DNA from 3 places in the Ruegeria sp. AM9 genome. Region 1 is predicted to be linked to each of the others. Evidence: riboswitches for the same ligand, from Rfam matches in the RefSeq annotation. Region 1 holds a riboswitch; each other region holds the start of a gene.
The links. Region 1 has a riboswitch for cobalamin ahead of ACR0DO_RS06900 (DUF1636 family protein). Riboswitches for the same ligand answer to the same signal wherever they lie in the genome.

Region 1 (10,355 bases):
TGATCGCCTCGGCGGTGCAGGTGGCCTGATCCAGACCCAGATCGCTTTCCAGCCCGATCGCCTGCGCCTCGTCGCGGATGTCTTCCTGCAGGCGGTCGCGGCGCTTGGGGTCAAGCCCGTCGGCATTCGAGAATTCATCCAGTAGCGATTCCAGCCGCACCATGCGGTCCGGCGTGCCGCTTTCTTTCAGCGCAGGGGGGATGTGCCCCAGCGTCACGGCCCCGATGCGGCGCTTGGCTTGCGCGGCCTCGCCGGGATCGTTGACAATGAAGGGGTAGATCACCGGCAGGTTGCGGATCAACGCCTCGGGCCAGCAATCGGCGGACAGGGCGACCGACTTGCCCGGCAGCCATTCCAGCGTGCCATGCGCGCCGATATGGATCAGGGCGTCCGCGCCGAGGCCTTGGCGCAGCCACAGATAGAACGCGACATAGCTGTGGCGCGGGGTGCGCGACAGGTCGTGATAGTCGTCATCGCGCAGCTCGGGCGTTCCGCGCTCGGGCTGCAGGGCGATTAGGGCCTTGCCACGGCGCAGGGCGGTAAAATGGAACGCGCCGTCCGAGAAGGTTGGGTCATCCTCGGGGGTGCCCCAGACGGTTTGCAGATCATCGCGCAACTGTTCGGGCAAAGCCGCGAGCGCCGTCCGGTAGTCCTTCAGCGGCCATGAAATCCGTGCGTCCAGCAGCGCTTCGGAAATCGGTTCGGCGGGCGCGGTGTCATAACCCTCGGCCTGTAGATCGGACAGCATCGCCTCAGCCGAGGCCAGCGCATCCAGACCCACCGCATGGGCCATCTGCCAGTCTTTGCCGGGGTAGGTGGACAAAATCAGCGCCGGGATCTGATCTGCTTTGGGTGTGTCGTGCAGGTTCAGCCAGCCGGTGACCCGGTCGATGATTGCTTCGATCCGTTCGGGCTCGGCCCGGTGGGCGAAGCGGGAATATTCCAGATGCGGGTCGCGCTTGCCCGGTTCCTTGAAGGACGCAATGCCCGCAGAAATGCGCCCATCCACTTCGGGTAGAACCACATGCATGGCGAGGTCGGCGGGCGAGAGGCCGCGTTCTGCCTCGGCCCAGGCTTTGCGGCGTGAGGTCGCGAGGGCGACCTGGAACACCGGCACATTGGCCGCGTCCAGAGGGGATGTGCCCGACGCGCCTTTGCCCGAGAATGAGGTGGCGTTGATGATCGCCGATGGAGCAAGCTCCACGACTTGTTCGCGCAGCCATTCGGCGGCTGCGGGCGCTTTGAGAGAGGGGGCGAACATGCCGACAGCCTCAATCCCACGATCCCGCAAGCTGCGGATCAGGGCCGCGACGGGGGCGGTATCGGCCGAGGTCAGATAGGCGCGGTAGAAAGTGACGACGATGCGTTTCGCGTCGCCCGTGAAAGCCGTGTCCACGGGGATCACGCCACGATCCGGGCACCATGCACCGCAGTCAGGCAGGGTCTTGGCGCCCATTACCGGACCTGCATAAAGGCCTGCCGCCAGTGCCATCTGCGCCAGCGCGGCTTGTGCGGCGACCTCCCCACCAGTGTCGCAGAGATGCGCCAACCGGCGCAGGGTCGAGACGGGCAGGGTGGAATAGTCATCCAGCCGCGTGTCCTCGCGCCCATCCGCAGGCAGGACGGCCAGCGCAATACCCTTAGCCTGCGCCAGTGCCAAAACCTGCTGCAACCCGTAAGACCAGTAAGGCACGCCGCCAATCAGGCGGATCAGAATGCCTTTGGCGCCCTCCAGCGTCTGTTCGACATAGGTGTCGACGGACAGAGGATGTTTCAGCGCCGTCAGGTTGGCCAGCCGCATCGTCGGCATCCGCCCCTCGGCACCGCCACCGCGATGCCAGCCTGCCGCGAAAGCGCCAAGGTCGCTGTCGGAAAAAGACAGCACCACCAGATCCGCCGGGCTCTGGCCCAGATCGGTTGGGGTCTCGGTTTCTTCTAACCCGTGGCTTTCGCGGAAGACGACGTGCATGGCTTACTCGGCGGCCTCGGTCACACCAACAAGGATGTCGCGGATCGCGGCTTCTTTGATGTCGTCATGCTCGGCGATGACCACCAGACGCGAGCGGCGCTCTTCACCCGATTCCCACGGACGGTCGTATTGGTGACGGACACGGGCGCCGACGGCCTGCACCAGCAGACGCATCGGTTTGCCTTCAACAGCGGCATAGCCTTTGACGCGCAAGATGTTCAGCTCATTGGCCAGGCGTTCGATTTTCGCGACCAGATCGACGGGGTCGGTCTGTTCCGGCAGTTCGACGATGATGCTTTCGAAATCATCATGCTCGTGATCGTGGTGGCCGTCGTGATGCGAGGGACGGGCGTCCATGTCATCTTCGGCTGCGGCTTCCAGACCCAGAACGACGCGCACGTCCACGGCACCTTCGGCCACTTCGACCACCGGCAGCGGGCGCGGAGCTTCGGCTGCGATGATCTCTTTGGCCTTGGCCACACCCTCGGGACCGGCCAGATCGGGTTTGGTCAGCAGGATGATGTCGGCGCAGGAGATCTGGTCCTCGAACACCTCGGACAGGGGCGTTTCGTGGTCGATCGAGTCATCGGCCAGGCGCTGGGCGTCCACGGCCTCGACATTCGGGGCGAAACGACCGGCGGCAACGGCCTCGGCATCGGCCAGAGCGATTACGCCATCCACGGTGATCTTGGACCGGATATCCGGCCAGTCGAACGCCTTGAGCAGCGGCTTGGGTAGGGCGAGGCCGGAGGTTTCGATCAGGATGTGATCGGGGCGCGGCTCCAAGGCCATCAGCGCCTCGATGGTGGGGATGAAGTCGTCGGCCACGGTGCAGCAGATGCAGCCATTGGCCAGTTCCATGATGTTTTCCGCCGGGCAGTCCGGGATGGCGCAGGATTTCAGGATATCGCCATCGACGCCGACATCGCCAAATTCATTGACCACAACGGCCAGACGCTTGCCTTGCGGGTTCTGCATCAGGTGCTTGACCAGAGTGGTCTTGCCCGAGCCCAGAAAGCCGGTGATCACAGTGACGGGGAGTTTCTCGAGGTTGCTCATTTCAGGGCTCCAATCGGGGGAATGCGGGCCGCACAGTTTTTGCGGAAATGTTCTGGGCGTTCGCGCCATTTGACCAGGCCGTCTTCGGTCGCGAGGTACTTGGTGGCACCTTCGACGATGGTCTCGACATGGTCGTTTTCGTTGAGGTGCTCGTAGACAAAGGTCCAGCGATCCGGCCCGCCGCGCAGCACGATGGAGCAGCCCTCATCACAGTTCGACAGGCATTCCACGGCTTTCAGAGTGATGCCCTCGGGCAGTTCCGCCTGTTCCAGCGCTTTGTGAAGCAAGGTGCCGGGTCGCTGCGCGTCATCCTCGACAGGCAGGCCGCGGCGGCACGTGGTACAGACCAGCAGCTCGACGGGTGCGGTCACGGTCATGTCTCTCATCCCCCCAAATCCTCATTGCGGGGGACGGGGTTTCATGCGGGCCACGTGTTGCGACATGGACCCGACACCGGAACACCCCGCCCGGTTTCATCTTCGGGTGCTGGCAGGTCTCCCGGCTTGCGGATGTCAGAGGTGGGCCTCTGTCGGATGTCCCGCCTTCCCGGCCTTTTGGGCCAGTGGCTGTGGGCACCCTCTCCGGTCACGGTCGCGGGGGCGGCTGCGTTTGACGGATGACCGCTGACGCATTCCCTTTTCATCCATCCGGGGATGGACACCAACCCAAGCGACATGCGGCACGGGCAGGGGCCTTGTCAAGCGCCAGACCCAGGCGGAAAACCCTCGGGACGAAAAAGCGACCAGCTTGTGTCAATCCGCGGCATCCGCCGCCAGCCGGTCCCGCAACCACGCGCAAAACAGACCTGCCGCTGCTGTGGATGGCACAGCTTGCTGAGCACTAACCATGTAATGCGACTGGGCAAAGGGAATCGCCGGACCCGCAATCGCAATCGGCGCACCCTGGCGGATCGCGTTTCTGGCGAACCGTTCCAGGATCGTTGCATATCCCGCACCGGCCATCACAAGTTGCAGCGCCGCCACCGTCGTATCCACCGAATATCGAGATGGTTGGCCGGGTGGCGCAGTGCCGATGGCTTGAAAATACTGCGCCCAGTTGTCCTCGTACCCAAGTATTTGAATCAGCGGCCCGTTATTCAGTTTCGGCGAACCGTGCCCGGCCCGACAGACCGGAACCAGCTTTTCATCGGTAATCTTCTCGGACCGCACCCCCGGCCAGTCGCCATACCCCAGCCGGATTTCCACATCCACATCGCCGGGCGTCCCGCTGTCGTTCCAGATGTGCGAGACCAGACGGACCGGAATATCCGGATGCCGGGTGGAGAAGTCCGGCAGTTCGGCGGCTATCCAGTAGGTGGCGGTCGATATGGCAGCGCGGACGGTCAGGGTCTGCCGTGAGGCCGGGCCAAACAGGCTGTTGGTGGACAGCGCGATATCTGACAACGCCCGCCGCACCGTCAGCGAATAGGATTGCCCCAGCTCGGTCAGTTCCAGCCGCCGCGCATTCCGGGTGAACAGCTTTTGCCCCAACTCGGCCTCGAGGGATCGAATATGCAGCGAAACCGCCGTCTGCGTCAGGCCAAGCTCTTGCGCGGTTGTGGTGAAATTCAGATGGCGCGCGGCGGATTCGAAGCTGCGTAGCCATGCGGGGTTTGGAAGGCGGTCCATCTATCACCAAAAAATTTTGCCCATAATGCGTGTTATTATTCATTTTCACTACAGGCAAGCAACAGGGATACTTGGCGCGAACAGCGACCTTCGGGAGGGTGAAATGAAAGTCGGATTTATCGGTTTGGGAAATGTCGGCGGCAAACTGTCAGGCTCGCTGTTGCGGAACGGAATTGATCTGACGGTCCATGACCTCAATCCCGATCTGGTGGCCGAATTCGTGGCCCAAGGCGCCAAAGCGGCCGAAAGCCCGACACAGATCATGCGGGATTGCGATGCGGTTATCACCTGCCTGCCGTCCCCTGCCGCCTCGGATGCCGTCATGCAGCAGATGCTGCCCGAGGTCGGTCCGGGCAAAATCTGGATGGAGATGTCGACCACCGACGAGGCCGAGGTCAAGCGTCTGGGTGCGATGGTGATCGAGCGCGGAGGCGCCGCCGTCGATTGCCCCGTGTCCGGCGGGTGTCACCGGGCCGCGACCGGCAATATCTCGATCTTTGCAGGTTGCGACCGCGCAACCTTCGAGCGGATTTTGCCGTTTCTGACCACGATGGGCCGCCGCGTTCTGCATACCGGAGACCTGGGCACGGCCTCGGTCCTGAAGGTGCTGACGAATTATCTGGCCACCGCCAACCTGATCACCTGCGCCGAGGCACTTGTGACCGCCAAGGCCGCTGGGATGAACCTCAACACGACCTACGAGGCGATCAAGATTTCATCCGGTACCTCGTTTGTGCATGAAACCGAAAGCCAAGTCATCCTGAACGGCTCGCGCGATATCTCTTTCACGATGGACCTTGTGAAGAAGGATATCGGGTTGTTCCAGGATGTCGCCGACCGTGCCGGAGTGCCGCTTGAGATCAACCCTGTGATGATCGAAATCATCGATGACGGCATCGCCCGTTTTGGCGAACGCGAACTGTCACCAAACATTATCAAGCGGTTAGAGGAAGCTACCGGCCTGAACATCACGGCCCCCGGTTTCCCGCCCGAGATGCTGGACGACGAGCCGGAAGAACCGGGTTACGAAGTGATCCCGCAGGGCCGACGGGCGGAATGACGCACCAAGCGGCGCATCTCAACAAGTTGCCAACGTAGAGGAGTGGAGGCGAGTACCGGACCCGCTACCATTTTTCTAAGCCATTGAATAACCCGGATTATCGGGGGTGAGGTTGGCTTGTGTGTCTCACACTAGTGTCACACTGATGCTTAGGCAACACCTATTGGTTATGTTCGTTCAGTCTGTATGGCAAACTGCGGGGTCGCTTCATCAGTGAAGTCTTTAGTGGTCGGTCCTACGGGGTGTTTATCCCGGTGTTGTGGGCACTGTCGTTTTCCAAGTCGGGTGAATGCATATTGGGTGTGACTAGCCCCTATAGATTGCCGGTGTTTGGTGTTTTGTCGTGGTGAAAGGCTGTCACTTTTCACTGGATTAAACCTCTCCGGCATCCCAATATCAACCATAACGTGCAGTACGTCTGCGGACTTCTCCGCATGTGTTTTGAGCCAAACCATTTACAAGGTCCGATCCTGTGGAAGTATTGATACTGCTTGTCGTTGCTGGGGTAGTTGTGCTGTTCCTTGTGCATAGCAAACGCAAGCCAGACAGAAGCACTAAGCCGACCTATCAACCAACTTCGGACTTGAAGCCGAGATTGGGCGCATCACGCCCCCAAGGGGTTCAGCAGCCACCGCGTTTTGAAGCTGACAGTGCAATACCTGAACCCATAGAAAAGGTCTTGGAAGGCTCAGCCTATGTTGTGGACGGCGACACCATAAAAATAAAGAAAACCCAAGTGCGCTTGTTTGGCGTAGATGCGCCCGAGATTAACCACCCGTACGGCAAGAAGGCCAAGTGGGCTTTAGTATCCCTATGCAAAGGGCAAAAGGTGAGGGCAGTGGTTACTGCTGAGGATACCCACGGTCGTACAGTGGCAAAGTGCTATCTTGAAGACGGGCGCGACCTGTCTGCGGAAATGGTCAAGCTGGGGATGGCGATAGATTGGCCTAAGTTCTCAGATGGCAAGTACAGGAGCCTAGAGGTGCCTGACGCGCGTAAGAAGCTCTGGCTGGCTGACGCGCGGCAAAAGGGCCGCATTAAGGTCTGGGAACAATTCGAAGCCAAACAGGCACAGCGCAATCAGGACAAGTAGGACCTCGCACTCTCTAGCGGCAGTGGTGTGGGTCATTAGTATGGTGCTTGTTTCGGTATTCAGAAGATGTCGCCGAGGGGTGTGTGTAGAGGTCTCACTGCAGCAGTAGCGTCCACGCTACCCAACAGGTCTAACAGTTCGGCGCTGAACCTGTTTGTATTCCCGTTTGCTATCGTCAGCAGTTCACTAAATGCCCGTGAAAGAATGCTTTGCCCCAAAGGCGTCAGAACCCAGCCCTGACGGGTTCTTCTCTCTGCTATCCCCATGCTGTCATAGTCCACTAACCGTGCCGCTCAGCCCAGTCGAAGAAAGCCTTGAACATCTGTATGTGGCTGTTGGTTGTCTTTGGCGCGATCTTCTTGTGACCCGGCAGCTTGATAACTTCCAATAACGGTATGTCTTTGAGGGCGGGCTTAGTGTTCCGGCTAGCTGGCAAGGCTTGCAGGACCTTTTTAACTTCGTTCGCGTCCTGCTTGGTTATGGTGCCTAGCAGCCTGTCCGGTCCGAAGTACTCGACAAGGATGTTGAGATAGGCACGGTTCTGTCCGACTGTTTTTTCAGCCCACTGGCGCGAGTGTTCTGCAATGAAGTCGTCAATTGCAGTTCCTATTGGCGAGGAAGGCGGCACGGCATTTGTGGGTGGCGAAAACGCCTCTGGGCAGGTGTCGTCGAAAGAATAGTGTTCAAGGTTCTCTAGCGCCGCCAGAACACGCCTGAGCACGTCACAGCGCGCCTTACGCATCTCACGTCGAAGGTCTAGTGCGTTATCTTCCCAGTCCTGAGCGTCTAGGCCAGATGCTTCGCAAAACGCCTCGTAGTTGAGATACAGGTCCGACAGCGGGTCCTCACCCTCAACGGCGTTTTCATGGGCTACAATCTCTTCCTGCATAGCGCTAACGGCATTCTTTGGAAGGCCAGTGTTGTTCATCCATTCCATGAACTTTGCGAGCGAAGCCTTGAAGTGCCGCTGCACCATTGATCGGATTTGGTCTTGTCTAAGTCGAGCCACGTTTTTTTGATCCGGTAGTAGTCGCCCGCAAGATGCAAGAAATCGTGCCAGATCGCCAGCCCTGCGCGGGCATCTTGTGTGTAATGATATTCTTACAGTTGTTCGCCCTTGTCCGAATGACGGAGAGATAGGCCAGCGGAAGTAAAAAATGCCGTGCCGTGAAAGGCTTAGGTAGGTTGGCTGCATCATTGTAGGTGTGTCCCACTTCTGTGTCACACCCGAGCACCACAAGGCTAAGTCAATGATTTAGAATAAAATGGAGGCGAGTACCGGAATCGAACCGGTGTACACGGATTTGCAATCCGCTGCGTCACCACTCCGCCAACTCGCCTTTTCAAGTAAAATCAAATACTTGCCGTGGTGTGGCAGGCGTTTTAACACCTTTCGTCAGGGGCGTCCAGTGGGTTGATCGGAAAAATCCGTTCCTACCTGCTGCGACATGGCGCAGTGCGACACCAAGTTCCTGCGATCCGGCGAAACTTTCGACGCCAAGCCGTTGCCGGTTTCGTCTGGATATGGCACAAGCCGGACATACTTGGGACTAACATGAGCGATCCAATGACAGATTTCGCAACTCGGCGCCGTACGATGGTTGATACGCAGGTTCGACCCTCGGATGTCACGAAATTTCCCATCATTGACGCCATGCTGACCGTCGAGAGAGAGAATTTTGTGCCGGACGCGCAGCGCGAGGCCGCCTATGCCGAGGGCGTGATCGAACTGGGCAACGGGCGCTGCCTTCTGGAGCCGCGGACGCTGGCCAAGATGCTGGACGCGCTGAACATCTCGAATGACGAGGTCGTTTTGGATATCGCCCCCGCAATGGGGTATTCCACTGCCGTCGCGGCGCGCATGGCGCAGCTGGTTGTGGCCGTGGAAGAGGACGAAGCCCTCGCGGCCGAGGCGCAGACGATCCTGATGGAGGCCGAGGCCGACAACGCGATCGTACATGTCGGCCCTCTGGCGCAGGGCGCGACCGAGCATGGCCCCTATGACGTCATCATGATTCAGGGCGGGGTCGAACAGGTGCCCGAGGCGCTGATTGCACAGCTCAAGGACCATGGGCGCATTGCCTGCCTGTTCGTGGAAGGAGAGCTTGGGACTGTCCGGATCGGGCACAAATCCGGTGGCCGGGTGACCTGGCGTCACGCCTTCAACGCCAACGCCCCGGTTTTACAGGCGTTTTGCTCTGAGTGTGCATTTTCGCTATAATTCCTTCTCATATTATTCTGTTGCCTTGATTAGTTGAAAACAAACGCGCAAACTATACTCAGGGCAGCGTAATTTTGGTTTGAGAAGGATTTTGTTATGCGTTCACGGACGGGGGGGAAGTTTGTAAAGGCATTGGCACTGACCGCGGGAATCGCGCTGAGTGCCTTGCCGGGACGTGCGGTCTGGGCGGACAACCTGACCGACGCGTTTATCGGGGCTTATAACACCAGCGGCTTGCTGGAGCAGAACCGCGCGTTGCTGCGTGCGGCTGATGAAGACGTCGCGATCGCGCTTTCCGCACTTCGCCCGATCATCAACTGGGCGGTCGAAGTCAGCCAAGACTACACGCGGTCCTCAACGGACACTGGCGTGGTCAGAAATGAACCATCCAACTTTTTTACCGGACTCACGCTGAGCCAGCTGATCTATGACGGTGGCTTCTCGGTGTTGGGCAAGCAATCGGCGCAGGAAACGGTTCTGGCAACACGGCAGACCCTGCTGGACGTTGAGCAGCAGGTCCTGTTCCGCGGTCTGAACGCCTATTTGGGTGTTTTGCTGCAGGAAGAAACCGTACAGATTCGCCTGAACAACGTTGATGTGTCGGCCGAGGAACTGCGGGCCTCGCAGGACCGTTTCGATGTGGGCGAGGTAACCCGTACGGACGTCGCGCTGTCAGAGGCGCAATTGGCCAGCTCGCAAGCGGACCTCGCGGTCGCGCGTGGTAACCTGAGCATTGCGCAGGCAGAGTATGTCAACGCGGTCGGTAAAGCTCCGGGGCGCACAGCCGGTCAGCCGAGCCTGCCGAATCTGCCGCGATCCGAAGGCGAGGCCGTCAGCCTCGCGCAACGCAACCATCCTGCCATTCAGGCAGCACAACACCAGGTGCGTGCGCTGGACCTGTTCGTGCAGCAGCAGCGTGCCAATCTTGGTCCCAATGTCAGGCTGAACGCTGATGCGGGTATCCGCGAAAGCTATGACAACGATGACAGCCTCGAAGATGCAACCATCGCGCTGCGTTTCGAACAGCCGATCTATGCTGGTGGCCGACTGGCTGCCACGGTCCGCCGGGCAATGGCAACGCGGGACGCGTCGCGCGCCAACCTGCTGAACGTGCAGAAAGACATCACTCAAGGAGTCGCGGACGCCTACGCCGCATTCCAGGCCGCGACGGCCAGCCTGAGAGCGTCGACCGAACGGGTCCGCGCCTCGCAGGTTGCGTTTGACGGCATCCGGGAAGAGGCAACGCTGGGCGCGCGGACAACTCTGGACGTGCTGAACGCTCAGCAAGACCTGCTGGACGCACAACTGGCCGAGGTCGCATCGCG
Region 2 (10,355 bases), on a different contig from region 1:
GACCCGCGCCGCCAGCGTGCAACTCAAGGAACGCAGGCGCCTGGTCCTGCTGACCCGCGAGGCGCCGCTGACATTGGTGCATCTTCGAAACATGACGACGGTTACCGAGATGGGTGCGATTGTTCTGCCGCCGGTCCCGGCCTTCTATCTGAAACCGCAATGCGTGTCGGATATCGTCACTCAGATTGCAGGTCGCGCGATCGATCTGTTGGCGGTTTCTGCTCCGGTGGCGAGACAATGGGCCGAGGCAGAATTAATGCCCGGCTCTAGTGCCGCGCCCGTGCGGTTCTGAACAGCAGCAGAAACACGAACACCGAACCGATCGAGGTTGTCACGATCCCCACCGGCAATTCCTGCGGCGCCAGAAGAAGCCGGCTGAGGATGTCCGACCCCGTCAGCAAAGCCGCGCCGACAATTGCGGCCGTGGGCAGAAGCCGGTTGTGCAGCGGCCCGGCGATGCCGCGCGCGATATGCGGCACCATCAGGCCAACAAAGCCGATTACCCCGGCGACCGAGACAAAAACAGCGGTGGCAAGGGCGGCGGCAAAGAACATGCTGAATCGCAGCCCCTGAACGGGCACGCCCAGTGTTGCGGCGGTCAGGTCTCCGGTCAGCAGCGCGTCCAGCCAGCGGCTGCGATAGAGCGAATAGGACAGGATCAGCAGCAACCCGGCGCAGACCAGCGGGAAGGTCTCCCACCGCGCCAGACCCAGACCGCCCAGCATCCAGAAGATCACCGAATGCGCCGCACGGCTGTCGCCCGCAAAGATCAGATAATTGGTGATGGCCGAGAACAGGAAAGACACTGCCAAACCGGCCAGGATCAGTTTTTCCGGCGCACTCGTTCGCAGCCCGTGCACCAGCGCCAGCACGATGCCTGACGCCACGAGGCCACCGCAAAACGCCGCCAGCGGCAGGGTCCAGAACCCCAGAATATCGCCGGTCACGGTGATGACGAACACGGCTCCGGCGGCGGCGCCCGAGGACAGACCGAAAAGAAAAGGGTCAGCCAGATCGTTGCGCGTCGTGGTTTGCAGAACCACGCCAACAATACCCAGCCCGGCGCCAATGACGGCCGCGAACAGGGCGCGGGGCAGGCGCAGATCGAAGACGATCCGGTGCAGGGGGGACATGTCTCCGTCCGTCAGGCCGGTGCCCAGCAAGACGGCGTCAAACGCATCCCGCGCGGGGATGGGCGTGGTGCCGTAGACGGTCGAAATCAGCAAGAGGGCGGCCAGAATGACCGCCCCCAAGATTAGCTCAAGGCCCAATCGGCCCATATCAGTTGAGGCCCGGATGCATGGCTTGGGCCATTTTCGAGATCGCCTCGATATTTGCCGGTCCGGGGGTCAGTTCCTCGTAGCGCAGGCCGATCCAGCGTTCGTTCTTGACCGCGTCGATCTGCGACATCACCGGATGGTCCTGCAGGAACTTGAACGTATCTTCTGCGCCATTTCCGGTCTGGTAATCCAGCAACACAAGGAATTCCGGGTTTGCGGCGGCCACGGCCTCCCACGAGGTGCGGCCCCAGCTGGTATCCATGTCATGGGTGACGTTCTCGCCGCCCGCAGCAGCGATCATCGCATCGGGGATGGCGAATTTGCCCGCAGTGAAGGGCGCATCCGCTGGGCCATCCAGCAGGAAGACACGGGGTTTCGGCAGATCGGCAGTCTGCGCTTCGATCGCTGCCAGCTCTTCTTTCCAGCCGCCGACCAGTTCTTCGGCCTTGCCTTCGACATGCATGACCTTGCCCAGGCGCAGCACGTCGTCGAACAGCAGGTCCATGCTGGCCTCGGGGCGATCCTTGTCCAGATGCACGCAGCTCTCAGACAGGATCATGGTCTTGATGCCAAAAGGTTCCAGCGTGTCGGGGGTGACGTCGCCGCCGGGTTTCATGCCGTAATACCACCCGGCAAAGAACAGGTCGGGTTCAACCGCAACCAGGTTTTCAACGGTCGGGTATTTTGGCGCCAGCTCGGGGATGTCACCGCGCAGCGTGTCAAACTCGGGGCTGGTCTTGTACCAGCCGGTGATGCCGGTCAGACCGACGATCTTGTCCTGCAGACCCAGCGCAAAGGCCATGTCGGTCATGTTCATGTCGTGCACGACCAGCCGCTGGGGCTGAGTTTCAAAAACCAATGGTTCGCCGCAGTTATCAACGGTTACTTCACCTGCAGATGCGCCGCCTGCCATGGCGGTGATCAGGGCCGCAGACCAGATGTGTTTCATAGGGGGTGTTTCCTTGCTTTAGTTTGAAACGGGGGTTCTTCGGATATCCAGCGCCGGGATCACCCGGCCTTCGTGCTGGAAACACAGGTAGTCGACGCCAAACGTGTCGCGCACATGCGCGGGCGTCAGAACCTCGGCCACGGGGCCAAAGCTGGTCAGGCGGGTGGATTTCATCAGCGCCACATGGGTGGCAAACTCGGGGATCATGACCAGATCGTGCACGATCATCACCACCGTAATGCCCAGCTCGGCCACCAGTGACAGCATCCGGCCCTTGGCGTCCGGGTCCAGATGGTTGGTGGGCTCGTCCAGAAACAGAAGCGACGGGCTCTGCGCCAGGGCGCGCGCAATATGTGCCCGCTGGCGTTCGCCGCCGGACAGCAGCGCCATCCGTTTATCCGCCAGAGCGCTCAGCCCGGTCAGGTCCAGTATTCGGTCAAGCTCGGCCGCATGGGCTTCGGCGGACCGGTCGGAGCGGATCGGAATCTGACCCAGCGCAACGTAATCGCGCAGCAGCAACCGACCGTCCGGAAACTCCTGCTGGCTGACCACGGCGATCATGCGCGCGCGCTCTGATGCAGGCATTTGTTTCAGGCTGCGCCCGTTGACCAGAACATCGCCCAGAACCATCTCGGCGGCGCCACTAAGAAGGTTCAGAAGTGTCGTTTTCCCGGCCCCGTTCGGCCCGGCAATGGCCAGGATTGCGCCCTTGTCCAGTTCAAACGATGCACCCTGCAGCAGAACATCGCCGTTCAGCGCATAGTATTCCAGGTCACGCGCGACCAGAAACGCGGGGTCTGTCATGAGTGTTCCTCTACGTTCAGCCGGGGCATCCGGGACAGGGTTTTGGTAAACAGCGGCCGCGGTCGGTCAGAGGCGTTGGTCCAGCCATCTGCACTGTGGCGGTACTGCCGCGCAAACTCGGCCACTGCAGTGATGTCACGTTGCGTCCGGATATCGCCGAACAGGTACTGGGCTTTGCCAACGGCCTGAAATCCAACGGTAGTCGGTCGTTCGCAGCCCGCCATGCACGTGACGGTCCGAACCGCAAACCCCGCGGGCAGACTGCCCGTCAGCGCGTTGCGCAAGGCATCCGCATTCTCAGGCCCTTTGCAGGTCTCGCAGATCAGAATGAAGTGATCAGGTGTTTCCGGCATTGCCCGCTCCGCTCGTTTTCAAACGCGCAGAGAAGGTGCCAATCATGGGAACACGTGTCAGTCGTGTCATCATAGCCTCCTTCCAGGACGCCCCGCCCCGGGTTGGTTGAACATATGATGGCAGGTCTCCTGACTTGCGGGTCGATGCTTGGCCATCCTTCCCGGCCCAAGGACCAGTGGGTGTATGGCGTCGCTCACCGCTTACAGTTGCGGGGGCAGTCACGGAGTTGGCCAATTGACAGGGCCGCACCGTATTCCCTTTTCATCCCTTTTGGGGGAACCATCACCAGATTGACTGCCCGAGATGACCCGGTGCGTCAATCATAAAGTTATATCCTCTACGTTTGTTTGCCGGTGCAGCCCTGCAATTGCAGGGGGTTCTGCAAAGAGCGGCATCTGCAAAAAACCTACTGGAATGATCCCGGCAGGGCGATAGAGTCCGGTCATGCGATATTGGTTTCCCCTTGCGACGATTCTGACGTTGACCCTGTGCGGTCCGTCCGTGCTGGCGGCTCCGGGGGCTGCACTGGACTGGTCTGACTTGCCGGATCCGTCCGTTCAGGTCTTCGACGATCCGTATCGCGACCTGAGCCCGGAACAGTTCGACGATGTGCTTTTTGCCGTACGCCTGCGCAGCAGGCTGCATCAGGATGCGGGCAGCCCCGAAGAGCGGCTGAATTGGCAGGAGCTTCTGTTCGAAACCGAGGACGCCCTGGCCGCCGATGGCATTGATATCGACTGGCTGCTGGAGCAACGGCATGCCGTGGCCCGGAACCGGGATCGCGCCGGCGCTGCGGGCAACCCTGAATTTGACGGTCAGACGGTGACGCTGGCGGGGTTTGCCATTCCCGCGCCGCCCGATGCGGACGGGAACGCCATCGCTTATCTGGTGCCCCAGCGCGGGATGTGCAGCCATATGCCGCCACCTCCGCCCAATCAGATGATCCGGGTGCGGCTGAACGGTGACTGGGCGCCCAGCTATGTCCATGAACCCGTGCGGCTGACCGGAAGGCTGACCATCGATCCGTCAGAGCAGAACATGATGGTGGTCGACGGGTTTTTGCCCATGCGGGCGACGTTCCGGCTGGACGCCGACAGTGTCGAAACCCTGGAAACACAGGGCGAGCGGCTGGAGTGGACGCAAAGCATTGCCGATCGCATCCGCGCGGCGGGCAACCGCAAGACCGGCGGGGCGAAGGCCTCTGAGTGACGCGGCCGCCGGATCGGGACACTGCGGAATGGCTTGTAGATTGGTTCCGGAAGAAACCGATCATCTTTGGTGATTTGACAAACCCCGGTCTCGGGGTACCCTATATCATCCTATTTAAGTGTATCAGTGACGTTGGTTTGAGCCTCTTCAGAGGCCCGGGTGAATAGATGAACCGCATTGACCTAACAGAGGTCGCGTCCCGGGAATGGGATGTGGTGCTTGTTGGCAGCAGCTTTGCATCTATGTTTTTTGCGCATGCCCTGCCGCAGGATCTGGACATTCTCATCATTGAAAAAGGCGGGTTCCGCCCGCATGAGGCGCAGCTTCGCGATGGCTGGCGCACCGGAGAGGAGATTACTCAGCGCAACTCGTCCGGTTTTCGGAAAGACTGGCTCAGCTTCGTTGTTTTTGGCGGAAACTCGAATTTCTGGTGGGGCGATACTCCGCGATTTCATCCCGGTGACTTCCGGCTGCAGTCCCGGTTTGGCGTCGGAATGAACTGGCCGTTCGGGTATGACGATCTGGCGCCCTATTACGAGCGGGCGGAAACGTTGATGGAGATCGCAGGCGGCGGGTCAGCTCATATCCTGCCCCGCAAAACGCCGTTTCCCTACCCCGAGTACGCCAAGTCCCGTGCGGATGTTGCGTTGTAGAACCACAGCAAGTCCTGGGTTCCGCTGCCTTCCACGCGCGCAAATGGCGGCACGCGGCAATCCTGCTGCGGTCGGGTGTCACCTCACCGGCGCTGGGGCGTTTCCTGCACGAAGAACCCTCGCAATCCGTCCTTGTCGATACGGCCACGTTAAAGAACTATTTCGGCGGCACGTCTGAAACCAGCCATGGCTATCATTTCTATCACGACATAGACCGGTCCGAGGCGGCGGCGGTGCTGATCGAAAGCTCGAATTCGCCCCCCAATATCCGCGAAGAGCCGGGCAAGTGGACCAACCGTCTGGTCCTGACCCTTGCAGCCGAGGACCTGCCCGTCGCCGAAAATCGGGTGCTGTTGGAGGGTGACGCACCGGTGATCGAATGGACCAAGCACCACCCCTATGCCTATCGGGGATTGCAGCGCGCGCTGGACGGGTTGCCGGGTATCATTCCGGATGTGCTGGACGGCGTGACCGCTGGCGGTTTCCTTCCAAGTCAGGCCCATATTCAGGGCACGCACCGGATCAGTACCGACCCGGCCGAAGGGGTAGTGGATGAGTATCTGCGCCTGCACGAGGTTCCGAATGTCTTTGCCTTGGGGGCGGGGGCGTTCCCGGCCTGCTCGCCCGCCAATCCGACCCTAACCCTGTCGGCAATGTCGCTGCGCGCGGTCGAGGTGGTCCGATGATGATATCCAGACGAAACGCATTGCTGGGGGGGTATGTCTGGCCGCTATTGCGGGCGGGGTTGGGTATGCCCTGCAACCGGGCGGGATCGCGGCCCGCAGCGCAGGCGTTTTGCGACGCTTATGAGACCTTCGTGATTCAGAAAGATCTGTCGGGACAGGTGGCGAATGCGATCTTCAACCTCAAAGCCGGGAATCTGCCCTATATCGAGGGCAAAAAGGCCAAGCTGGACCGGTCCATCGTGGTCAAATTCGCGACCTCGGCCAATGTTGTGCTGTCCGCGGAAACCGGGGCCGAGCTTGAGTATGTCGGGATTTTCCATCCGGTCGAAAACAGCTGCGGCAACCAGTTGTCCCATCTTGGGCTGTTGTCGGACGACTCGGTTGCAAGCGCCGGGTGAGCCCGGGCAACTGGCCTCAAGGCACTGACGCGGGTTCCACCGAATTCGGGTGCGAGGCGTGTTCGCCCGTCAACCCTGCGGCCATTCGGGACAGGTTTTGCCTGCGCACTGCCATTGCCACGGTTTCCGGCAGGTTCAGGTGTTGCAGAATATCCGCCCAGCGGTTCAGCCAGTCATGTTTCTGCAGGGCGTTCGCAAAATTGATCCGTCGACGCGCTTTGGCAGAAGGTTCCAAAATCCGCGATTTCGGCAGAAAAGCCCGAGAATCATGGAAACCGACCAATTGTCTGGTTAGCTTTCGATATGCCTTCACGTGCCGAAAACGGCGCAGCGGAGTTTGACCGGCTGCGCCACGGCACGTTTTGTAAACGAGGGTCGGTGTGGTTAACTGGTTGCCGTTCAGAAGGCGGTTTTTTAATAATTTTCACTGAAACGCATTTGCCGGGCGCCTATGTTGTCGATCTGCACGAGATTTCCGATGATCGCGGTTTTTTGCCCGTGCCTTTTGCGCAAACGAGTTTGAAAAACACGGCCTGAAACCTGCCATTGCGCAGATAAACCTTTCATTCAATGAAAGAAAAGGAACGATGCGTGGTTTGCATTACCAGCAGGCCCCGGCGCGTGAGGCCAAGTTCATGCGCTGCATCACCGGTGCCATCTACGACGTGATCGTGGATATGCGTCCGGACAGTGCCACCTATCTGCAGCATTTCGGGATCGAGCTGTCGGCCGAGAACCGGCGTGCGCTCTACGTCCCGAGATGTTTGCCCACGGCTATCTGGCACTGACTGACGGGGCACAGGCCTATTATTCGGCCAGCGAGGTCTACACCCCCGGGGTCGAGCATGGATTGCGATACGATGATCCGGCGCTGAATATGCAATGGCCGCAATCTGTAACGATTGTTTCCAAAAAAGACGCGGGGTGGCCGCTGATCCAGCGCTGAGCCCGCCGCGATTCCAAGGAAAGACGACTTTCCCATGACGAGTTCGAAGACGAAAAAAACAACAGTGATGGTCGCGGGAACCGGAGGGTTCATCGGGCGGGCTGCAACCCGTCCAATACCAGTTTTGTTCAGGGGCTGGGGCACCGGGATTTCTCGGATCCGCTGATGCTGGACCCGAACCAGGATCCTCCGATTCCGGGGCAGATCAGCTTTGGTGTGGCGGGCGGCAAGCTGCATCAGTGGGAACAGCGCAAGACCGCCGACGCGATATTCCCGGCCGAGCAATAGGACTGGCCCATCTATGCGCAGATTTTCGAAAGCCGAAGCATCGCGATCTGCGCCGAACACGGGATCAAATCCAACGCTCTGGAATGGCTGGTGGCCTGCGCGATGGTCAATCAGACCAGCCCCGAGCCCTTGCAATAGCACGCATCTGCACCGGTCTTCACGAAACGGCAGGGTTGAACGGGCCGTAAATCGCCCTTTATCACAAAGGTGTCGGCAACCCTTTCGCGCCCCAACGGTCTTGGATATGACGGGTGGAACGCCGCCAAAGACCTGCCTGCGTTGAACAATCGGGAGCGCATCCATGAAGTTTCGCCGTCCGGCCCTTGCCGCCATCCTTTGTGCGCTGCCTTTTGTGGCTCTGGCTGAAACCCCGCAAGACGCGCCGGGCCTTATGGTCGAGCTGAATGCGGTGGAAGAGGTCGAAGGCGCCTGCCGCCTGACCTTTCTGGTCGAAAATCAAACCACAACGTCGATCGACAGCGCCAGCTATCAGGTGGTGATTTTCGATGCCGAGGGTGTGTTCGAACGGATCACCCTGTTCGGATTTCGGGATCTGCCAGCAGAACGCCCGCGGGTCAGGCAATTTGATATACGGGGCATCACCTGCGAAAACCTCGGGCGTGTTCTGATCAATGGCGTCAGCAGCTGCACCGTCGGGGGCGCCGACAGCGGCATCTGCGACCGGACACCAACCTTGCACAGCCGAACAGAAGTGGAGCTTTTGGGATGAGTTTTCTTGACGCCCTGCGTGAAATCCTGGCCCTCGGCGGGCCGGTGGTTGCCATCCTGATCGCCATGTCCGTGGTGACGCTGGCGGTGACGCTTTACAAGCTCTGGCAATTCGCGGCCTCGGGCGTCGGGCGGCACCGGGTGCTGTCGCAGGCGTTGGAGGCCTGGGATGCCGGTGACAAGCAGACCGCCCGCGCGCGTCTGTCCAAAAGCCACAGTTACCTTGCGCCGCTGGTCGGGGTGGCAATGGATGCGCCGGATGCGCCCGGTTTGGATCAGCGATTGGATGCCGAGGCAGGGCTGGCGCTGGCCGGTCTGGAACGCGGTTTCCGCCTGCTGGACACAGTGGCACAACTCGCCCCCTTGCTGGGTCTGTTCGGTACTGTTCTGGGCATGATCGAGGCGTTCCGCAGCCTGCAATCCGCCGGATCCTCGGTTGATCCGTCGCTGCTGGCGGGCGGTATCTGGGTGGCGCTGGTGACCACGGCTGTGGGTCTGGCAGTGGCGATGCCGACCTCGATGGTGTTGTCGTGGTTCGAAAGCCGCACCGCGCGCGAACGGGTATTTGCCGACAAGGCCCTGCGCACGGTGCTGGTGCCGGGGCAGGCTGTTCCGTTGGCGGAGGACGCGCAACCCATGGCGGCCACGCCCGGACATGCGTAACCCTGCACCCTTCGTCAGGCGGCCCATGGCGATGACACCGCTCATCGACGTGATCTTTCTGCTGTTGCTGTTCTTCATGCTGACCTCGACCTTTTCGAAATATGGTGAGATCGAGCTGAGCAACGCCACGACCGGAGGTGCATCGACGGACGCACCGCAGGACCGCGCCTTTGTCCAGTTGAGCGAAGACCGGCTGGTGCTGAACGGTGCGCCTGTCACGCTGGATGAATTGACGGCGCAGGTGACCACAGGGCAGGTTCTGGTCAGCCTCGATGCCGACACGACGGCGCAGCGGCTGGTGGACCTGCTTGTCCTGCTGCGCGGGCGTGAGGGCCTGAGCGTGCTGGTGCTGGAATGATCCGCCGCAGCCGCCCCCGCCGCAAACGCGACTCGACCATAGCGTTGATTAATGTCGTGTTTCTGATGCTGATCTTCTTTCTGATCGCGGGCACCGTGGCCACGCCGTTGGACCCCGATCTGGATCTGGTCGACACCTCGGAACTGGACGGGCAAGAGCCGCCGGATGCGCTGGTGCTGCACCGGGACGGCACGCTCAGCTTTCGCGGTGCGCCGATGGACCCGGACACCTATATGGCCGGGCGCGACCCCGGGCCGGTGCGGATCGTGCCGGATCGCGAGGCCTCGGGCGCGCGGCTGATCGAGGTCACTGGCGAATTGCGCCGCCTGGGGGCGGATTCCGTCTTTGTCGTGACCGAGAAGGCGCTGGAATGATCCGGGGTTCGATTGTCGTCGCGGTCCTTGCAGCGCTGTTGTCGCTGCTGCTGCACCTGATGGGGTTGGGCCTGACCGCACCCAGGTTGATACAGCAGCCGGATGACGCAGGCCGAGGGGACTCGGTTGAGCTGAGCAACAGTTTCGAGGATCTTGTGGACACAGTCGCCGAACCGGTGGAACCCGAACCGCCCGAGGCGCCGGAACCGCCGGTGGAAGAGGCCCCGGAACCTGCGCCCGAACCGGCCGAGATTCCGACCAGCGAGGTGCATGTGGCCTCGGACGATCCGCAGAAAACCTTTTCTCCCGATACCGGCACGTCCGAAATCCTGCAACCGGTCGCGCCCGATCCGGTCGAGGCCCCCGAAACGCAGGACACCACCGATGGCGACAAATCCGCCAGCGATGAGGTGGATGAGACCCCACCTGCCGAAGTGGCAGAGGTTGCCGAAACGCCAGAAGGCAGCCCCGAAGCCACGGAACCGGCCGAAGAAACCCCGACCGCGCCCGAGCCCACCGAGGCCGAGCAGATTGCCGCCCTGCCGGAGCCAACGGAAAACTCGGTGCCATCGGTTGCTCCGGTCGTGCCTGCTGAAAGTGACACGGTCGAGGCCGATATCCCCGCCGCCCCGGCCGAACCGGTGCCCGATGCCGAGGAAAACAG
Region 3 (10,355 bases), on a different contig from region 1:
ATCAGTTCGACGACATGGTCAAAGCTGGGATACCGCGCAAGGGCTGCCTGGGTTTCTTGAGCCAGCGCGGCTGTGGGTGTTCCGGCCGGACCGCGCGCGGTTGAGGTATACGTAGCATGAGCAGGCGCAGGGGACGGCACGGCCATGCCGCCGCCGGGGCCTCCGTTTGGTGGCGGCGGCGGTGCGTCCTGCAACCGTTTGATCAGTTCCTCTGGGCTGGGCAGGTCGGCCACATGGGTCAGACGGATCACTGCCATTTCGGCGGCCATCATGGCGTTTGGCGCGGCCGAGACCTCTTCCAGCGCTTTCAGCAGCATCTGCCACATCCGGGTCAGAACCCGCATCGGCAGGGCCTCGGCCATCTGCACGCCGCGGGCGCGTTCGTCTGGCGAAACGGTCGGGTCTTCGGCGGCATCCGGGGTGATCTTTACGACCGAGACCCAATGGGTGATCTCGGCGAGGTCGCGCAGCACGGCCAGCGGGTCGGCGCCCTCGGCATATTGCGCGCTCAGTTCGGTCAGGGCGCCCGCCGCGTCGCCGCGCAGGATCATGTCCATCAGGTCCAGCACCCGGCCGCGATCGGCCAGACCCAGCATCGCGCGCACCTGATCGGCACTGGTTTCTCCGGCCCCGTGCGAGATCGCCTGATCCAGCAGAGAGGTCGCATCCCGTGCCGACCCTTCGGCGGCGCGGGTGATCAGCGCAAGCGCGTCGTCGGCGATCTGGGCATTTTCGGCCGCTGCGATCTTGCTGAGCAGGCCGATCATATCCTCGGGCTCAATCCGGCGCAGGTCAAAGCGCTGACAGCGTGACAGCACCGTCACCGGTACTTTGCGAATCTCGGTTGTGGCAAAGATGAACTTCACATGCTCGGGCGGTTCCTCAAGCGTCTTGAGCAGCGCGTTGAAGGCGCTGGTCGAGAGCATGTGAACCTCGTCGATGATGTAGATCTTGTAGCGCGCACTAGCCGCGCGATAGCGGACGCTGTCGATGATCTCGCGAATATCGTTGACACCGGTGCGGCTGGCGGCGTCCATCTCCATCACGTCGACGTGGCGGCCCTCCATGATGGCCACGCAATGCTCGCACTGGCCGCAGGGTTCCGTGGTCGGCTTGCCTTCGCCATCGGGGCCGATGCAGTTCATGCCCTTGGCGATGATCCGCGCCGTGGTGGTTTTGCCGGTGCCGCGAATGCCGGTCATGATGAAGGCCTGCGCGATCCGGTCGGCCTCGAACGCGTTTTTCAGCGTGCGCACCATGGCGTCCTGACCCACAAGGTCGGCAAAGGTTTCCGGGCGGTATTTGCGGGCAAGAACCTGATAGGCGGGGCTGGGCGTGTCGGTCATGTCTGCTCTGTCGGATTCGGGTTCCGATGCAGCGTAGAGACCCCCGCCGCCCGCGTCCACATCCCGCTTGGCGAATTTCCGTTTGCGTCGCAGTTTATGTACCATAGACGCATAGGCAGGAGGGTTATCACTTGAGACTGTTCGCAATTCACGCCGTGCAGGTGGGCAACGGCACGGTTGCTCTGTCGCCATTGCCAGGGCGAGCGGGCAACTATCGGCAGGATTTTCACATCATCCGCGACTGGCAGCCCGATCTGGTGATTTCCATGACTACCGAGGGTGAAATGCTGCAGGAGGGGGCCGCCGGATTCGGCGACGACCTGCGCGCCGCGGCAATCGGCTGGGCGCATCTGCCGGTCACGGATTTTGGTGCGCCGCCGCCTGAGGTGCAGGCCGCATGGCCTGAGGTCAGCGCGGCGGCGGCACAGGTTCTGGCCCGCGGAGGGCGCGTGTTGGCACATTGCCGGGGTGGCTGCGGGCGGTCCGGGATGATCGTCCTGCGCCTTATGGTCGAACACGGCGAACGCCCCGAGGCAGCGCTGAAACGCCTGCGCGCCGTACGGCCCTGCGCCGTTGAGACTGACGGCCAGTTGGACTGGGCCGCACAGGCGGCCAGCACCCGGCCTTACCACTAGTTCAGAGCGCCGCGTGCCGTTCCGGCCGCACGACCGGGCTTTGCGCAATGACCGAGGCCTCGAGCATCGCGCAGGGCGGTGTCGGCAACAGCTTGGCCGGGCGTGTGGTGAATTCAAGGCAGAACATCATATCTGCATAGTCGTCCAGCGTTTCGATCGCGGTGTCGGCATCGGTCCCGCAAAACACGCGAATCTGTTCCGCCTGTGCACGAAACCGTGCGAAACAGCCCTGAGCGCAATGGGCCAGTTCGCTGCTGCCCTCAACTTCGAAATCCGGGGTGGTCGCCGGTGCAGCGGCCTCCATCGCCTGCACGACGGCGCGGGCCATCTGTGCCAGGGCCGGGCAGGTCTTGCCGGTTTTCTGGCACACGGTTGCGGTGAATTGATGTGTCTTCGTCTTCCAGATCATGATGCGCCCTCCGCGCGCAGGACGGGGGCGTAGATCAGGTGTGACAGCGTGCTGACGACCTGCCCGGACACCCCGCCCGAGTTTCGGTTTTGCTTCGATGGCAGGTCTCCTGACTTGCGGGTCATCGCTTTGCCGACCTTCCCAGCCTTTCGGCCAGTGGTGTTTCGGCATTGCTCACCGCTTACAGTTGCGGGGGCAGTCGCGGCCTTGGTTCGTTCCGGCATCACCGGGCAGAACCGCACCGTGTTCCCTTTTCATCCCGCCCCGAGATCGGGGTCGAGAACCATCAAGCCATCGCTAACGGGTGCGGGCGACCCGAGTCAAGCGGGCAATTTGCGTGGCCAGGTGGACGTATGGTCATAGTTGACTTGCGGACGGAAACACGGCGGACTGGAGAAAGTGAACCAATCGGTTCAAAAATCCCGGAGGCCGCACCATGCTGGACGCAACACAGACTGTTTCGACCGAGGATTTCCAGTTTCCATCATGCGCGGGCACCTTATCCGCACGTCTGTATATGCCGGCATCGGCGCCTCGGGTGGCGGTGGTCATTCATGGCGCAACGGGCGTGCCGAGGGATTACTATCAGCACTTTGCCCGCTGGCTGGCCGAGGCGCAGGGGATGGCCTGTCTAACTTATGATTACAGTGATTTCGGCCATTCGCTGACCGGGCCGCTGAAGGCATCGCGGGTCAAGATGGCCGATTGGGCCCTGATCGACATGCCAGCTGCCCGGGCTGAAATGCGACGCAGGTTCCCTGACGCGCAGCAGTGGAGCATCGGGCATTCCGTCGGCGGGATGCTGGGGCCAATACAACCCGATATCGATCAGATCGACCGCATGATCTGTGTTTGCTCTGGCCCGGTGACGGTGTCGGACCATCCCTGGCCCTACCGGGCGCTGGCATTGCTGTTCTGGTACGGCCACGCGCCGCTGGCGGTGAAAGCTCTGGGCTATCTTCCGGGCAAGGCGCTGGGATTCGGGGCCGATCTGCCGGCAAGCGTCTATTGGCAGTGGCGGCGGTGGTGCACCGCGCCGCGCAACTACCTGCCCGAGATCGGGATCACTCTGCCCGAGGCGCGTTGGGCGCAGTCGGAGACGCCTGTGGATCTGTTCACCTTCGAGGATGACGATGTGGTGCCGCCGAACGCGGTGTGGCGGCTGGCCGATCTGTACGGGCCGCACGCGCGCCGCCATCTGTTGTCACCTGCTGAATTCGGCCTGTCCGAAGTGGGCCATATCGGAGCTTTCGCCCGCCGCAACGCTGCCCTCTGGCCCCGGCTGATCGCATGATACTGCCGGGTCCGGCGTTTTGCATTCTCTGTGAGGAAGAAGTGAGAGGTTGGACATCGACCCAAGCGGGGCTCGTTGTGGCTGCTTCCTTCCGGACCTGACCAGGTTGGCGAGGCGCTCGCCCGCGCCAACCTCTCATCGGTCGATATAGGCAACGGGCGTGGAAAAGACAACCCGTCAGAGCGTCAAACGGATCAGCAAAAAGCCTTCTTCGTCTTCTCCGAGTAACTGTGGGCTGTATTTCTCAAGCTCGGCAATGTGATCGTGGGCCTTTGGGCCGGTCCGGAGCAAGGTTGTCGCCCCGGATAATGGCGCAAACCGAAAGGCGCGGGGCGCGTGTTCCAGCGGGTCGCGCGGCAGGGCGCCCGAGAAATAATCTTGCAGGATGCGCTGGACGGGTTGAGCCGGCACCGGAATCGGTTCGGCCCGGTCGACAAAGGGGAAATGCCCCCCTCCATTGACGCGGTAATTGTTCAGCGCCACGACAAAGCGCTGGTCCGGGGTCACGGGGCGCCCTTCGAACTGGATGTCGTGAATCCGGCGATGCGCGGGGTCGGTCAGGCGACCGGCGGCGTCAAAGCGCGATGGGTGCGACAGGTCGATCTGACAGCTCAGCCCCTGCAGAACATCGAAATTATGCCCGGCGCGGCTGGGGTCGACCAGATCGGTTTCGCGGCCGGGTTCGATCTGATTGAACAAACCTGCCGACATTTCCAGCCAGTCGCCAATCTGCGCTCCGTTGACGACAACGGCCTGCAATTCGTTGGGAAAGACATACAGGTCGTTAATGTGGCGCAGGAAAACCTGCCCCGGTGGCACATCCGTGAAAAACCGCGGCCCGGCGCGTCCTCCGAATTTCGAAGGTGCCACTGCAGATAGAAGCGGCAGTTCCGCAAAGGGTGTCCCTTGCAGGTAGGGGCGCAGGGCCGCCGCCTGCGCCGCTGCGGCCAATGCAAGCCCTCTGTCCGGGGCGCAAAAGCTGAAATAACTGTGCAGATGCTGGTCGGTCCGGCCCACCGGCTGCGCCGTGTGACGGCGTGTTTCCGAATGACCCTTGGCGAAGAGGCGCAGCAAATCGGGATCTTCTTCAACGGGCTGGGCCTCGCTGTCAGGCACCGCCGGGTAGATCGGGCGCAATTCGGTGCTGTGGTCCTGAATCACCCACCCGCCGTCCTTGATCCTGTGCAGCTTCAGATCAATCACCCCCAGATTTGATCCGGCCGGACCCGGCATGACCACCGGTTTTCCGTGAACCCGCCCTTGGACTGCATCGACATGATCCAACCCCTCATGCGCGGGGCCGGGCAGCGTCAGGTGGGAATGCCCGGCGATCACGGCGTCGATGCCATTGATGGCGGCCATCGGGATGACAGCGTTTTCCATATCGGGTTCCGCTATGGGCGACCCCAGCCCGGTATGCGCCAGCGCAAGGATCAGATCGCAACCCTCTGCCTGCAAGTCCCGCACCTTGGAGCGGGCGCAGGTCAGGATGTCGTCCAGAGTGACCCGGTCCTTTAGCCGATGGGCCTCCCATTTTGCGGTTTGTGGGGGAAGTACCGAAAACAGGCCGATCTTCAGCGCAACCTGCTGGCCCTGGCACTGGGCCGTGCGCGTCAGGATGGCATGGCTTTGCCACAGAGGATCGGCGTCCTTCCGGTGCACGCTGCTGCATACCACCGGGCAGGGGGCATCAGCCAGAACGCGATCCAGAACCTCCAGCCCAAAGCTGAAATCATGATTGCCTAGCCCGATGGCGTCATAGGCCAGATCACCAAAGGCCCGCATCAGGATATGCGGCGCATTGGCCGGTTCCGCAGCCCAGTCCCCGATCGGAGTGCCCTGTAGCGAATCTCCGTTGTCGAACAACAGAACCAACGCGCCAGCCGCCATCGCCTCATACCGCGCGGCCCGGATCAGGCTGGCGGTCCGTGTGAGCCCGATCGTGGGTTCCGGGGCGTCCGAGTAATAGTCGAAGCCGCTCAGGTTCATATGCAGATCGGATGTCGCCAAAATCCGTATCTTCAATGCAGGGCTTGGCAGAGGAATGGAGCGTGACAAATTTCTACTTTTGGCAGTTATATGTTAAGCATTTTCCCCAAAAAGTATAATAGGTGCAACATATAACGCGTGACTGCGATCATTTGACGGCCTTCGGTTTCCGGGTGTTTGGAATTGCCATTGCAACGCTGCTGCAGCCGTGGCAGCCCTGTGCCAAAGACCCAAAGGAACACTCATGAAACACGCGGAACTTGTGACGTTTGGCGGCTCGGGCCTGGAGCGTGCGGCCCATATCCGGGGGGATGCGGAACAGCTGGCACAGATGCGCGCCCATCCGCAAGCGTCCTGCATGCTGCTTTGGCGTGGCAAACCGCTGGTTCAGGGCGAGGCGCTGGATCGGCTGGGCCTGATCCCGATGACCCATGATCTGGTCGCAAACGGGCCGGGCGGCAGCGTTGAGGAACCGGTGTTTCTGGGCGTCTCGGACGGATCGCCGGTTTTTGCACTCGATATCTCGAACTGGTCCCCCGAAGGTTTGGACATGTCGCAGTTGGGGGCGTTTGTCGATCGGACCGAGCAACAGCATCCGGACCTGCCGCAAGGCCATGTCTTTGCTGAACTGCGCCGGATCATGACCCGCCTGTCCACCCGCGATGCGGAATTGGCCGCGGCGGCCAAGGCAGTGATCGGTTGGCATGAAACCCATCGGTTTTGCGCCCGCTGCGGCGTCGCCAGCGAAATCACACAGGCCGGGTGGCAGCGCAGTTGCCCGTCCTGCGGCGGGCAGCATTTCCCGCGCACCGACCCTGTGGTCATCATGTTGATCACGCATGGGGATTCGGTGCTGATGGGGCGGTCTCCGGGCTGGCCCGAGGGGATGTATTCGCTGCTGGCCGGTTTTGTCGAACCCGGAGAAACGCTTGAGGCTGCGGTCCGGCGCGAGGTGATGGAAGAGGCCGGGGTACCGGTCGGTGCGGTCAGCTATCTGTCCAGCCAGCCCTGGCCGTTTCCGGCCTCACTGATGTTCGGCTGCGCAGGTGAGGCGCTGTCGCGTGAGATCACCATCGATCCGGTGGAAATCGAGGATGCAATGTGGGTCAGCAAGCCCGAGATGATGCAGGCCTTTGCCGGAGAGCATCCGAGGCTGTTGCCAGCCCGCAAGGGGGCTATTGCACATTTCCTGCTGCAAAACTGGCTTGCGGATACGCTGGACTGACAGATACTGAGCCTATAGCGAAGAGAACCACGAAACGTCATGCAGTTTACAGCGCGCGAAGACATCGACGCCCCCATCAACGCGGTATTCGAAATGGTCGCCGATTTTGAGCGGTTCGAGCGCATGGCCATGCGTCGCGGGATCGAAGTGCGGCGCCTGTCGGGCCATATGGGCGTGGTGCCGGGCACGCAATGGGAAACCGAGTTCCAGCTGCGCGGAAAGCCCCGCCAAATTGCAATCGAGATGGCCGAGTGCGACCCGCCGTCTCTGTTACGGTTCGACGCTATCAGCAAAGGCATGAACGGGGTGACGATCATTGAATTCCTGGCCTTGTCGCAGCGCCGCACCCGCCTGAGCGTCGACATGTCGCTTGCCGCCCGATCTCTGCCCGCGCGGCTGTTGCTGCAATCGCTGAGGCTGGGTCAGGCGCGGTTCCGGCGGCAGTTTCAGCTGCGCCTGAACGAATTCGCTCGTGAAATCGAAGAACGCTACCTACATGGCACCTGAGGGGGCGAGCAATGGGTGATCTGATTATCCGGCAAGCAGGGCTGGACGATGCCGAAGGAATTTCCGAGGTTTTGCAAGAGATCGCGGCCGCCGGCAAGCGCAGCAGGCCCAGTGATTTGAGTTTTGCGACCGCGAACTACCTGACCCACCCGGATCAGCTGCGGTGTACCGTGGCGGTTCGGGGCGGCTGCGTTCTGGGGTTCCAATCCATAAAGATTGCGGTCGAAGGCAACCCCTACGGTGCGCCGGTGGGCTGGGGCGTTATTGGCACGCATATCCGCCCCTCGGCCGCACGTCAGGGCATGGGGCGGGCTTTGTTTCGTGTAACATTGGAGGCTGCGAAAGCGCGGGAACTGGCTGCGATTGACGCGACTATTTCGCGCAACAACGCCGAAGGTTTGGCTTATTACTCAGCCATGGGCTTTGTTGATTACAGGTCGCACCACGGCGCCGTGTGCAAATCCTATACCGTCGATTGAGCCTGCTGGCTTACCCGCGCGGCTGCGCGGCCGGGTAGACGCCCAGCACTTCGACATTGGTGGTGAAGTGCTCCAGCTCTTCCATGGCCAGTTGCACGTTGCGGTCGTCCGGATGGCCGACGATATCGGCATAGAACTGAGTCGCGGTGAATGACCCGTCGACCATGTAGCTTTCCAGCTTGGTCATGTTGATGCCGTTGGTGGCAAAGCCCCCCATCGCCTTGTACAGCGCCGCCGGGATGTTTCGCACCTGAAAGACGAAACTGGTGATCATGCCGTGCGGTCCGCGCCGGGATTGGTCCGCCTCTGGGGACATGATCAAGAAACGGGTGGTGTTGTTGTCGTGGTCCTCGATGTGGCGGGCCAGAACGTTCAAACCGTAGATTTCCCCGGCCAATTCGCTGGCCAGTGCCGCCGAATGCAGATCGCCCTGTTCCGAGACCTCACGCGCTGCGCGGGCGTTGTCGGGGCTGACGCGTCCGCGGATGTTGTGTTCCTTCAGAAACCCGGCGCATTGCGGCAGCAGGACCAGATGCGAATGCGCCTCGGTGACATCGGTCAGAGTCGCGCCGGGTACCGCCAGCAGATTGATGTGCACGCGCACGAAGGCCTCATCGATGATATGCAGCCCGCTGTGCGGCAGAAGGCGGTGAATATCGGCCACCCGGCCATAGGTGGTGTTCTCGACCGGCAGCATCGCCAGATCGGCGTCGCCGGACCGAACCGATTCGATCACATCTTCGAACGTGCGGCAGGGCAGGGCCTCCATATCGGGGCGCGCATTGCGGCAGGCCTCGTGGCTATAGGCACCGGGTTCCCCCTGAAATGCGATACGATTGGTCATTTGATCGATTCCGTGCAACAAGTTCCAGAATTGGGCGTTTAGTCGCGGTGTCTATACCTTGCCTCTTGCGAGGGGAACCCTTAGACACCCCGCAGACAGCTGAAATGGACACGCGATCAATGTTCGACACGATGACAGTTACCAAGGCCGCCGCAGGCCTGTTTGGCACCTTCCTGGTGCTGCTTCTGGCAAAATGGGGCGCCGAGGCGCTGTACCATGCCGATGGGCATGGCGAGACGGCCTCTTATATCATCGAAACCGAAAGCGCGGGTGAAAGCGCCGACGGCGAAGAGGTGGTATTCGAAGACATGCTGGCCGCCGCCGATGCGGAAAAGGGCGCGCGCGTCTTCCGCAAATGCTCGGCTTGCCACAAGCTTGAAGATGGCGCCAACGGAACCGGCCCCTACCTGTACGGCGTCGTGGATCGCCCGGTCGCCTCGGCGAATGGCTTCGGCGGCTATTCGCCTTCGATGCAGGCCCATGGCGGCAACTGGACACCGGAAGCACTGGATGCATTCCTGACGAACCCGAAAAGCTATATCTCGGGCACTTCCATGAGCTTTGCCGGCCTGAAAAAACCGCAGGACCGCGCCGATCTGATTGCTTATCTGCAGACCATCGGCAACTGATCCTGTGATCAACCGCACTGAATTTCAAAGCCGCTGCCCCGCGCAGCGGCTTTATTTTTGCCTAACGACATCTTCACAAAGCGTTCACGCATTCTAAACTTGAACCTGACAGTGCTGGTCATTTAGCTGGCACGCATAAGATTAAAGGCAGAGGCCAAGCAGGGGATGAGCAAGATGAGATCCAACAGAGTATCCGTTCAGGCGCGTGCATTGGATTTCAGGGGTTGGGCTTATACGTCAATGCTGGGGCTGTTTCTGGTCCTGTTGGCGACGGCGCAGCTGTTTGCCGAAGAAAAGATCATCAAAAGCTACGGGTTCTCTGAGTTCAAAGATCTGAAATACCCCGAAGGCTTTGCCCATTTCGATTATGTGAACCCGGACGCGCCGCGCGGAGGAGAGTTGTCCTATGCCGCACAGGGGACGTTTGACAGTTTCAACCCCTATACACGGCAGGGCCGGGCAGGTGCCCGGTCTGCAGATCACTACGAAAGCCTGCTTGTCCCGTCTTATGACGAACCTGCATCCTATTACGGCCTGCTGGCCGAAAGCCTAGAATACCCTGAAAGCTATGATTGGGTGATTTTCAACATCCGGCCGGAGGCACGGTTTTCCGACGGCACGCCGGTGACGGCCGAGGATGTCGTCTTTTCCCACAATCTGCTGCTGGACCAGGGGCTGAAATCCTATGCCGACGCAATTCGCTTGCGAATCCCCAAGGCCGAGGCGCTGGATACCCATCGCGTGAAGTTCTATTTCTCGCCGGACTTCCCGCGCCGGGGCCGGATTTCGCAAGTTGGGGCCACGTCGATCTTCTCGAAGAAATGGTTCGAGGCAGACCCCGAAAACCGGCGGCTGGACAAGTCGCGGCTTGATCCGGGCATCGGCTCGGGGCCTTATGTTCTGGACAGCTATGACATCAACCGGCGCATCGTCTACAAGCGCAACCCCGACTATTGGGGGGATGACGTCAACGTAAACGTGGGCCGCAACAACTTTGA

Region 2: it holds a riboswitch for cobalamin, as region 1 does, so the genes downstream of both, ACR0DO_RS08470 (DUF1636 family protein) here and ACR0DO_RS06900 (DUF1636 family protein) in region 1, are expected to answer to the same signal.
Region 3: it holds a riboswitch for cobalamin, as region 1 does, so the genes downstream of both, ACR0DO_RS18325 (hypothetical protein) here and ACR0DO_RS06900 (DUF1636 family protein) in region 1, are expected to answer to the same signal.

What each region holds. Positions count from the first base shown of each region.
Region 1 covers NZ_JBQFWY010000002.1:403,560-413,914, reverse strand. Annotated here, with positions in the region: gene cobN (cobaltochelatase subunit CobN) at 1-1,969, opposite strand, end outside; gene cobW (cobalamin biosynthesis protein CobW) at 1,973-3,028, opposite strand; gene ACR0DO_RS06900 (DUF1636 family protein) at 3,025-3,405, opposite strand; cobalamin riboswitch at 3,500-3,708, opposite strand; gene ACR0DO_RS06895 (LysR substrate-binding domain-containing protein) at 3,781-4,656, opposite strand; gene ACR0DO_RS06890 (NAD(P)-dependent oxidoreductase) at 4,760-5,716, shown strand; gene ACR0DO_RS06885 (thermonuclease family protein) at 6,189-6,809, shown strand; gene ACR0DO_RS06880 (hypothetical protein) at 7,090-7,746, opposite strand; tRNA gene ACR0DO_RS06875 (tRNA-Cys) at 8,076-8,149, opposite strand; gene ACR0DO_RS06870 (protein-L-isoaspartate O-methyltransferase family protein) at 8,377-9,030, shown strand; gene ACR0DO_RS06865 (TolC family outer membrane protein) at 9,127-10,355, shown strand, end outside.
Region 2 covers NZ_JBQFWY010000003.1:248,111-258,465, forward strand. Annotated here, with positions in the region: gene ACR0DO_RS08450 (UbiX family flavin prenyltransferase) at 1-292, shown strand, start outside; gene ACR0DO_RS08455 (FecCD family ABC transporter permease) at 267-1,280, opposite strand; gene ACR0DO_RS08460 (ABC transporter substrate-binding protein) at 1,282-2,229, opposite strand; gene ACR0DO_RS08465 (ABC transporter ATP-binding protein) at 2,248-3,033, opposite strand; gene ACR0DO_RS08470 (DUF1636 family protein) at 3,030-3,386, opposite strand; cobalamin riboswitch at 3,489-3,686, opposite strand; gene ACR0DO_RS08475 (DUF3299 domain-containing protein) at 3,832-4,596, shown strand; gene ACR0DO_RS08480 (hypothetical protein) at 4,764-5,249, shown strand; gene ACR0DO_RS08485 (GMC oxidoreductase) at 5,483-5,935, shown strand; gene ACR0DO_RS08490 (hypothetical protein) at 5,935-6,333, shown strand; gene ACR0DO_RS08495 (hypothetical protein) at 6,350-6,568, opposite strand; gene ACR0DO_RS08500 (hypothetical protein) at 6,637-6,870, shown strand; partial or broken gene ACR0DO_RS08505 (dTDP-4-dehydrorhamnose 3,5-epimerase family protein) at 6,879-7,279, shown strand; gene ACR0DO_RS08510 (hypothetical protein) at 7,445-7,567, shown strand; gene ACR0DO_RS08515 (hypothetical protein) at 7,869-8,297, shown strand; gene ACR0DO_RS08520 (MotA/TolQ/ExbB proton channel family protein) at 8,294-8,959, shown strand; gene ACR0DO_RS08525 (biopolymer transporter ExbD) at 8,991-9,317, shown strand; gene ACR0DO_RS08530 (ExbD/TolR family protein) at 9,314-9,691, shown strand; gene ACR0DO_RS08535 (energy transducer TonB family protein) at 9,688-10,355, shown strand, end outside.
Region 3 covers NZ_JBQFWY010000017.1:42,302-52,656, reverse strand. Annotated here, with positions in the region: gene ACR0DO_RS18335 (DNA polymerase III subunit gamma/tau) at 1-1,451, opposite strand, end outside; gene ACR0DO_RS18330 (protein-tyrosine phosphatase family protein) at 1,478-1,981, shown strand; gene ACR0DO_RS18325 (hypothetical protein) at 1,983-2,390, opposite strand; gene ACR0DO_RS18320 (hypothetical protein) at 2,387-2,515, opposite strand; cobalamin riboswitch at 2,473-2,693, opposite strand; gene ACR0DO_RS18315 (alpha/beta hydrolase family protein) at 2,827-3,684, shown strand; RNA gene ffs (signal recognition particle sRNA small type) at 3,724-3,822, opposite strand; gene ACR0DO_RS18305 (bifunctional 2',3'-cyclic-nucleotide 2'-phosphodiesterase/3'-nucleotidase) at 3,862-5,709, opposite strand; gene nudC (NAD(+) diphosphatase) at 5,918-6,898, shown strand; gene ACR0DO_RS18295 (SRPBCC family protein) at 6,938-7,405, shown strand; gene ACR0DO_RS18290 (N-acetyltransferase family protein) at 7,417-7,884, shown strand; gene ACR0DO_RS18285 (prephenate dehydratase) at 7,895-8,728, opposite strand; gene ACR0DO_RS18280 (c-type cytochrome) at 8,848-9,357, shown strand; gene ACR0DO_RS18275 (extracellular solute-binding protein) at 9,532-10,355, shown strand, end outside.